4 regions of the Nonomuraea sp. NPDC050202 genome follow, and region 4 is predicted to be linked to each of the others. Evidence: riboswitches for the same ligand, from Rfam matches in the RefSeq annotation. Region 4 holds a riboswitch; each other region holds the start of a gene.
The links. Region 4 has a riboswitch for cyclic di-AMP ahead of AB0I79_RS14895 (C40 family peptidase). Riboswitches for the same ligand answer to the same signal wherever they lie in the genome.

Region 1: it holds a riboswitch for cyclic di-AMP, as region 4 does, so the genes downstream of both, AB0I79_RS26260 (hypothetical protein) here and AB0I79_RS14895 (C40 family peptidase) in region 4, are expected to answer to the same signal.
Region 2: it holds a riboswitch for cyclic di-AMP, as region 4 does, so the genes downstream of both, AB0I79_RS15885 (hypothetical protein) here and AB0I79_RS14895 (C40 family peptidase) in region 4, are expected to answer to the same signal.
Region 3: it holds a riboswitch for cyclic di-AMP, as region 4 does, so the genes downstream of both, AB0I79_RS01655 (C40 family peptidase) here and AB0I79_RS14895 (C40 family peptidase) in region 4, are expected to answer to the same signal.

The regions. Positions count from the first base shown of each region.
Region 1 is NZ_JBFALF010000010.1:20,019-22,210, reverse strand. It holds gene AB0I79_RS26265 (response regulator transcription factor) at 1-116, shown strand, start outside; gene AB0I79_RS26260 (hypothetical protein) at 129-1,085, opposite strand; cyclic di-AMP (ydaO/yuaA leader) riboswitch at 1,092-1,236, opposite strand; gene galT (galactose-1-phosphate uridylyltransferase) at 1,305-2,192, opposite strand, start outside.
Region 2 is NZ_JBFALF010000004.1:452,227-454,418, reverse strand. It holds gene AB0I79_RS15890 (alpha/beta fold hydrolase) at 1-341, opposite strand, end outside; gene AB0I79_RS15885 (hypothetical protein) at 408-1,130, opposite strand; cyclic di-AMP (ydaO/yuaA leader) riboswitch at 1,316-1,451, opposite strand; gene AB0I79_RS15880 (DUF5302 domain-containing protein) at 1,615-1,815, opposite strand; gene AB0I79_RS15875 (rod shape-determining protein) at 2,148-2,192, shown strand, end outside.
Region 3 is NZ_JBFALF010000001.1:318,093-320,284, reverse strand. It holds gene AB0I79_RS01660 (hypothetical protein) at 1-583, opposite strand, end outside; gene AB0I79_RS01655 (C40 family peptidase) at 683-1,207, opposite strand; cyclic di-AMP (ydaO/yuaA leader) riboswitch at 1,281-1,444, opposite strand; gene AB0I79_RS01650 (NlpC/P60 family protein) at 2,050-2,192, opposite strand, start outside.
Region 4 is NZ_JBFALF010000004.1:251,883-254,074, forward strand. It holds gene AB0I79_RS14885 (hypothetical protein) at 72-368, opposite strand; gene AB0I79_RS14890 (SSI family serine proteinase inhibitor) at 469-858, shown strand; gene AB0I79_RS14895 (C40 family peptidase) at 916-1,320, opposite strand; cyclic di-AMP (ydaO/yuaA leader) riboswitch at 1,528-1,672, opposite strand; gene AB0I79_RS14900 (3-isopropylmalate dehydrogenase) at 1,771-2,192, shown strand, end outside.

The DNA of each region.
Region 1 (2,192 bases), on a different contig from region 4:
TCAAGAGCCACCTGCTGAACATCTACGCCAAGCTCGGCGTGGGCGACCGCGCCGCCGCCGTCACCGAGGCGTTCAACCGGGGGCTGCTCGTCCCGCGAGCGCCCGAGCGGCCCTGACCCTTCGGCTCGCTAGTTCATCGAGATGTGCACGTGGTCGAAGTGGTTCTCGGTGACGCTGCCGCGGTCGGACATGGCGCGCCAGCCGGACCCCTGGTTGATCCGCTGCTTCCAGATCACGTACTTGATGCCCAGCCTGCCCTGGTTCTTGATCGCCCAGGCTGCGATCCGGTCGCCGAGCGCGCTGTTCACGGCCGTGGGCATCGCGCCGCCCGCGCTCATCATGAAGTCGCAGGCCCGGCCGAGCGGGTGCTCGCCGCTGGAGCCCGAGCGGAAGCAGCCCACCGCGTACGGCAGCGAGAAGTTCTTCTCCACCTGGGCCTTCATCAGCCGCGTACGGGAGGTGATGTTGTCGGTGCCCGTGGGCAGCTCGGGCGCCCAGGTGCCGTTGGCGTTGCGGCCCGTGCCGTACGGGATGAGGTCTTCGAGCTTGTCCTTGATGTCCTCGATGACGTCCTCGGCCTCGTCGCGCTGCTCGTCCACCTCGGCCGCGTCCGACTTGATCCTGGCCGTCAGCGCGGCGGCCTCCTCGCTGGCCTTCTTCTTGTCGTCGCGGGCCTTGGCCACGATCGCGACGAGCGCCTGCTGCTCGGCCGTGAGCTGTTCGAGCAGGGCGGCGCTGTCGGCGTCCGTCGGGAGCATGAAGCCCGGCAGCGAGGAGGGGTCGCCGTTCTGGTAGCGCAGGCGGGCGATGTCGGCGACCCGCTGCTCGGCGCCGGCCAGCGTCTGCTCGGCGGCGGCCAGCTTGGCGGCGGCCGTCTTGGCGGCCTCCTGGGCCTTGGCCAGCTCGACGCGCTTGAGGTTGTACTGCTCGATGAGCTTGTCGACCTTGCTGTTGAGCTGCTTGAGCTGGGTACGGAGCTCGGCTTCCGTCGGTTTGGGCGCCGCTGAGGCGGGGGCCGCCGACAGGGCGACGGCGGTGGCGGTGATGAGGCCGATGGCAAGGATCGCGGGGGACGAAGCCGCCACGTGGATGTTTCCTCTCCCTCTGCCGGCCGGGTTAGCTGACGGGTTCGGGCATGGGAGGTGCGATTCCCTACCGCCGTAGCGGATTCACCCCAGGTGCGGTTTGGGTCCCCGGCTCCCGGGCGAGGCGCCCGGGATTAGGCATGCTGCGGCCGTTACGGCCGGTGCATATGGGGATATTAGTGGTAGATCACGAGTAATGCGACCTTAACTAGAAATCCATTAGTGATCTATCTGTGATCGAATCATGCGTGCCGCCTCTTCCGGCAGCACGTCGTTCACGAAGGCGCCCATCGCGGACTCCGATCCTGCCAGGAACTTGAGCTTGTTCGGTGCCCGCCTGATGCTGAACAGCTCCAGATGCAGGTACGCCAGCTCCCTGCCCTCCCGCACCGGCGCCTGGTGCCAGGCCGCGATGTACGGCATCGTCATGTCGAACAGCCCGTCGAACGCCCGCAGCACCGAGGTGTACAGCGGCGCGAACGCCGCCCGCTCCTCCTCGGTGAGCGCCGCCAGGTCGGGCACCTGCCGGTGCGGGTAGAGGTGCACCTCGAACGGCCAGCGCGCGGCGGCCGGCACGAAGGCCGTCCACAGCTCGTTGGCGGCCACCACCCGGGTCCCCGCCTCCCGCTCGGCGGCCAGCACGTCGGCGAACAGGTTGCCCTTGGTGTAACGCCCGGCGGTGGCGAGCTGCAGCTTGGTCCTGGGCGTCACGTACGGGTAGGCGTAGATCTGGCCGTGCGGGTGGGCCAGCGTGATGCCGATCTCCTCGCCCCGGTTCTCGAAGCAGAACACCTGCTCCACGCCCTCGATCTGGGACAGCTCGGCCGTACGGTCGGCCCACGCCTCCATGACCAGCTCCACCTGGGAGTCGGAGAGCCTGGAGAAGGAGGAGGAGTGGTCGGAGGTGAAGCACACCACCTCGCACCGCCCCACGGCCGGACGGACCTCGCTCAGTCCACCCGGCTCCCCATAAGTCCCGATATTTGTGGAGAAAGAGGGGAATCGGTTCTCGAACACGACCACGTCGTAGTCGTAGGACGGGATCTCCGACGACCGCGTGTCCGACGACGGGCACAGCGGGCACTCGGCCGTGCCACCGGTCGGCAG
Region 2 (2,192 bases), 200 kb from region 4:
GCGATCATGCCGCCCATCGAGGCGCCCACGACGTGGGCCGCCGGCCAGCCGAGCGCGTCCATGAGGGCCGCGGTGTCGTCGGCCAGGTCGTCCAGCAGGTACGGCGGCGCGGCTCCCATCGCGGGCAGGCCGTGCTCGTGGAGGTGCGTGGACAGGCCCGCGTCGCGGTTGTCGAACCGTACGACGTGGTGTCCCTGCTCCGCCAGGAGCTCGCAGAACCCCTCGTCCCATTGGATGAGCTGGGCGCCGAGCCCCATGATGAGGAGCAGCGGGCGCCCGGTGGGTGAGCCGAAGCTCTCGTAGGCGATGTCGATGCCGTTCGCGGCTGCGCGGATGGTCACGACGACCAGAATGACATTCTGGTCGTCGTCACGTAAAGGTCATCCGCTCCGATTTGATGCGGGAGCTCAGCGCTTCATGAACGCGGCCCGCAGGCGCTCCCCGCCGAGCAGCGCGCCACCGCCCGCCACGGACAGCACGCCGGCCATCAGCGCGGTGCCGACCAGGCCGGACTCCTTCTCCGGCTCGTCCGCGGGGGCGTCAGGGAGGCTGCCGCCCGCGGCGGAGGAGTCCTCCTCGGCCTGCGGCGGGGTCGCCGGGTTGGTGTCGCGCTCGGCCCAGGCGCCGGTCGAGAACGGCACCGGGTAGTTCTTCTTGCCCACGCCGTCGCCCCACTTGGTGATGACGTAGTCGACCTCGATGTGGCCCTGGCCGCCGATGCCGTCCACGCCCAGCGTGCTGGAGTTGAACTCGCCGCCGGTCAGCTCGGCGAACGTCTTGGCGTCGAGGTCCAGCATGATGCCGCGATTGGAGGGCGCGCCCGGCCCGCGGTCACCCACGAAGAAGGGCATCTTCTTGCCCTTGTAGACCACGTAACCCTCGGTCAGCAGCGGCCAGCTCGGGCTGGCGGCCAGCCCCTTCTGCATCGGCTTGCCACTGGCCGGCAGGCCCGTGTCACCGGCGCGGCCGGAGGCGTCGTCCCAGAAGTACGAGGCAGTGGTCGAGCCCTTGAGCAAGATCTTTTCACCGGTGTCGGTGTCGGCGTGGGCGGCCGTGCCGGCGATGCTCATCGCGCAGGCGGCGGAGGCGGTCAGCACGGCGAGGGAACGCAGGCCAAAACGGGCATACATGAAGCAGCAAAACCCTTCACTGGGGGACAGGGAGGTTGCACTCAGGGGATGAGGGCGCAGCGGGGCAGAGCGCCGCGAGGTCGCTACGCGGAGCGCAAGATACGAGCCTTTGAGGAAGGGGGCCGCTCAGCAGGCGGCCGTCAAGACGCGGTCCGGGGGTACGACGCGCTGATGCATGGGGTAAGTTGTCCTCTCCATCACGCCTACCGGGTTAGCTGACGGGTTCGGGCGGTGGAGTTGCCCTACCGGCACGGAGCCGGATTCACCCCAACGGAGGTGGTTCCCCGGTTCCCGAAGTTCGGGATTCGGCGCCAACCGGCCGTCCTCCTGGGGTAAGGACTGGGTCACCGGCTGGTAATGGCGATTACAGTAGCCACGGAAACGGACATCTGCAAACGATTCTTCACGAATCGGGCGAAAGATCTACCTGTCCAGGCAAAGGAAAAGGGGGCACGGCACGCCGTACCCCCGCAGAATTCCAGCGTCAGCCGCCGCTCTTGCGCCTGAACGATCTTTTACTCGCAGCCGGACCGTGCGCCCCGTGGATCTTGGATGGGTCGCCGCCCCTGCCACCCGCGCCCGATCCGCCGTGCTGGTTGCGCTTGCGCTCCAGCGCCTCGCGGAACTTGCGCTTCAGCTCGTCCTCGGGAGTTTCGCTGACTTCCGGCTCCGGTGTATCCGCCATGAGGACCTCCATGGTGTTGGGGACAGTTCACAGCTTCGCACGGCACTGCTTATGACGCGAAACCGGGCTCACTGCGCGGTGAAAGACAGCAAGCGGAAGACCGGGCCGGGACCGCCCGAGCGGCCCTGCCCGTGGCCGGCGAACCGCGACTCGCCGCCCGGCCGCAGCCCGTGCCGGGCCGCCCCGGCGACGACCGGACCGGCCCGCCGCGGGCCGCGTCGTAACGCTCGGCCTCGCGGTCTTCGTCGATCACAGTTCCAGGGGTAACAGGTAAAGGGGATCCGTTCCGTTCGTGGTGTTGTGTTGGAACGGATCCGGAAAGTAATCCCGCGATGAGACTCCTCGGTCGTGACCTGGCGATGGATCTGGGAGCGGCG
Region 3 (2,192 bases), on a different contig from region 4:
AAGCGCTCGGCAGCCGCCCGGCCCGCACCTCCGCCGCCAGCTCGGCGGCGGCGGTCGCCACCGGCAGCCCGGCGTCGCGGTAGCCGACGTAGTCGGCGAAACCCTCGTACAGCCAGACGGGCAGGCCGTCGGTGCCGGCCACGACGTGGGTCAGCTCGTGGGTGAGGACCACGTCCCTGCCGGTGGGGTTGAGGGTGGCGAACGCCTCGGGCACGACGATCACGCGCCGGCCGTCGGCCACGGCGGCCAGCCCGTCGAGCCGTCCCGCACCGGCCAGGCGGGCGGCGTCGCGGCCGGACTCCGGCAGCACGACCAGGGGGCGTACCGGCCTGCCGAGCACGGCCGAGACCCGCGCGCCCGCGCTGTCGGCCCTGCGCGCCAGCTCGTCGAGCCGCTCGGGCGGGACCGTGCCGGGACCTGCGACGGTGGACCGGACGCCGCGGCTGACGGCCGTACGCCGCCCCGGCCACAGGCCGCGCAGCTCGGGGGGAAGGATGGGGGAATCGGGCAGCGGGGTGGCCGCGGCGGGGACGAGGAGCAGCAGGCCCGTCACCACGGCTCGCCGGCTCACCTGCTCGAACACGATGCCCGATCGTAGTGCGCCCTGCCTGCTGAGAGCCCCGGACGTGCGAGAGCCCCGTCCGGATCCAGGAAATCCTCCAAGAATCCGGACGGGGCTTCTTCACATGCCGGGACGAACAGCGCCCACGAAGGACGATCGGCGCCATCCGCTCAGCTTGTCGATGCGTACCCGTTCGCCTGTCCGTGGCGAGTGGATCATCTTGCCCTTGCCGACGTACATGCCCACATGGCCGAGCCCGCTGAAGAACATCAGGTCGCCAGGCTTGAGATTGCGCCAGGAGACCTTCTTCTTGGTACGGGCGAACTGGCTGCTCGCCACGCGCGGGAGCTTGACGCCGGCCTTCTTCCAGGCGAACTGGACGAGACCGGAGCAGTCAAACGAACCAGGCCCTGTGCCTCCGTACCGGTACGGGTCACCGATCTGGTTCTTGGCCACGGCGATGGCCTTGCGGGCTTTCACTTTCTGCCGAGCGAGCTTGGCTGCCCTTCGCTGGGCGACCGTGGCCTTCTTGGACGACTTGGCGGTGGTTTCCGCCTTCACCGTCGTCGGAGCGGCCGCATCGCTCGTCGTCGTCGCCTGAGCCGTTGGGGCATGGAGGACGAGACCTCCGGCCGTCACGGTCATCGTGAGTGCTACGCCACTCAGGGCAAGGCAGGACAGGCGGGGGTTCTGCAGGGGACTAGACAGGATTTCTCCTTGTGTCTTCCACGAACGCCTACCGGGTTAGCTGACGGATTCGGGCGTGGAAGTCGCCCTACGGCGCGATGGCGCGCCGACTCACCCCTGATCCCTTGGGAACTCGGGATCGCTTGGGTCCCCGGCTCCGTGCTCCTGGCTGCACGGATTCGGCAGGCCGCGTGCCCCGATCCAGATTCGATGTGGGGATGCTCGGGGAGCGACCGGCGGATTCTTTTGTCTGTCTCGCATCGGGGCAGACCCGGTGCGGGGTTCGCGGCGACATGGCTTGTTCACCGCGACGACGCCAGAAGCTACGTCGAAAGGTCAAGAATCGGCAAAGGGTGAGTCAGCTTGTAAAGATCAGGCAGAGGGTGGTGTCAAGTTTGAAACCCCTGCTGGAACACCAGGTTCTGTTACCGAAATGTGACTCTGCTCACACTTGGAAACCGGCGGGCTTGTCAGGTCCCAATTGTCACTTAAGCCACATTTGACACCCTTTAAACGTGAGCAAGGCCACTGGGAGCGCTCCCGCTCGCTCTGTCCCGCAACGCCCCGCCATGCCCGAGCAAGCACCGAAATCTACGGACCCCGCAGTATTCGTCACCCCTGAGCAGAGTGGACCTCAGGCCGCCACGAAGGCGACGATCTACTATTCTCGATCGTAGTTACTGACCTGGCAGGGCGCCGGATGCGCCCACAGAGGCCCGCGCACTTCGGCACGCCTGAATACGGCCACCGGAGACCGAAACGGGTGCGGCCACGCCCGGCCCTCAGGAGACCAGAACTGGTTACGGGCGGACCGCTCCGACGAGGGAACGACCGTAGCCCGAGAGCTTGACGACCTTGACGACATCGCCTGTCTGCGGCGCGTGGACGATCTGGCCGTTGCCCGCGTAGATGCTGACGTGCCCGAGCCCTTCACTGAAGATCA
Region 4 (2,192 bases):
GAAGAGCAGCAGGACGAGGCCGCCGAGGCCCTGCAGACCGCGCTGGACCGCCGCGACAACGGCGGCGCCCCTCAGAATTCGAGCCGGTAGAAGACGGCTGTCCGCCGTAGCGCGGGCACGAGCTTGATGATCGAGGCCACCGTCCGGTGCACGGCCGACAGGCGATCGAAGCCGTCGATGTCGAACGCGCTCACCGCCTCCAGGCAGCGCAGCCCCGGATGGATGGCCTGGTCGATCCGCTCGATCGCCTCCGCCGCCATCCGGTCGCCGAGTATCGGGTGCGGGGAGGTCGCGTCGAGCGCTCTGCCGTACAGGGTGGCCAGGAGCGTCGCCTTCTCCCCGGTCAGGTGCACCTTCTCGGATGACATATCCGACACGCTACGCCCGTGGTACCAACACCTGCCCTTCTGGATACGAAGAGTGTTGATAGCGTCGCTCTACGTATTCATCCCTGCAGGAGGTTCCCCCATGCGCGCTTCCCTGAGCGTGATCCGTCGCGCCGCGACCGTAGCCCTGCCCGCTCTGACCGTCGCGGCGCTGCTCGCCGTCCCCGCCCACGCGCAGGAGTCCTACCTGCGCATCACCACCTACCACGGCGGCAGCACCACGCAGTGGTTCCTGACCTGCCGTCCGGAAGGCGGCGTCCACCCCGACCCCGTCGCCGCCTGCGACAGGCTGGACGAGTTCGGCGGCGACCTGGACCGGATCAGGTACCGGCCGGACGTGCCCTGCCCGAAGATCTTCGACCCGGTGCACGTCGAGATCCGGGGCGACTATCGGGGCGAGCCGAAGGACTTCGCCGACGACTACCCGAACCCGTGCTTCGTGGCGCACCTCGCCGCCCCGATCGTGCCCTGACCGCCTGCTGAGGAGGGCGAGCGGCCCCGCGGGGGAAAGCGGGGCCGCTCGGGCTTCTCAGAGGGTGGCGGTCACGTCGGCGGGTACGGATTCGCGGCGCTGTTCGAGCTGTTCGGCCCACTGGCGCACGCCCTTGGGGTCCGGCCGGACGGCACCGACGAAGGCCTGCCTGCGCCAGTCGGAGAGCTTCTCCTCCTTCACCACGTCGCCCGACCGCGGCGCGTGCACCATGTGGCCGGGCTTGGAGATCATCCCGACGTGGCCCAGGTTGCTGAAGAACACCAGGTCGCCGGGTCTTAGATCGTTCCAGGAGATCTTCCTGGAGAAGGCCCCGTACTGCTCGCGGGCCGTTCTCGGCAGGTCGATCCCCGCCTTCTCGTACGCCCGAAGCATGAGCCCCGAGCAGTCGTACCCTCGATCGCTGGTTCCGCCCCAGACGTACGGGATGCCGCGCTTGTTCATGGCGAAGTCGAGGGCGATCTTCCAGGCGGGTCTGGGCGCCTGGGCCTGCCTGATGCGCCGGATCTCGGCGCCGGTGAGGGTGGTGGTGTCCTTGTCGGTGGCGGACCGGGCGGCGACCTCGTCGCCGGTGGCCGCCTGGGCGGCGGGGGTGGCCAGGATGAGTCCGGCAGAAGCTGCTGCCAGGACGATGGCGGTGCGAGACAGAGCACTGTCCTTCCATGCGGCCGACCGGGTTAGCTGACGGGCTCGGGCCTGGAAGACAGCCCTACGGCGATGACCGCCGATTCGCCCCTGGGGGAAAGTGGGTCCCCGGCTCCACGCAGCGGCTGCGTGGATTAGGCTCGACGGACTCTAACGAAACGGTCAAAAGGTCGCAATCCCCCCAAACCGGACGTCCGGAAAATGAGATGGTGTGTTCGTCAGACGAGACGAGCCGGTATGGTTGCCGTCATGGAGTCGCGTAACATCCGCCTGGCCGTCATCCCTGGGGATGGCATCGGCACCGAGGTCGTCGCCGAAGGGCTCAAGGTCCTGGAGGCAGTAGGCACGAAGATCGAGCCCACGCACTACGACCTGGGAGCCGCACGCTACCACCGTACCGGCGAGACTCTCCCCGACTCGGTGCTCGACGAGCTGCGCGGCTACGACGCGATCCTGCTCGGCGCCATCGGCGACCCCAGCGTGCCGCCCGGCATCCTCGAGCGCGACCTCCTGCTGCGACTCCGCTTCGCCTTCGACCACTACGTCAACCTGCGGCCGGTCAAGCTGTTCCCCGGCGTGGCGACCCCCCTGGCCGACACGCCGACGGAGAACATCGACATGATCGTCGTGCGTGAGGGCACCGAGGGCCTCTACGCCGGCACGGGCGGCGT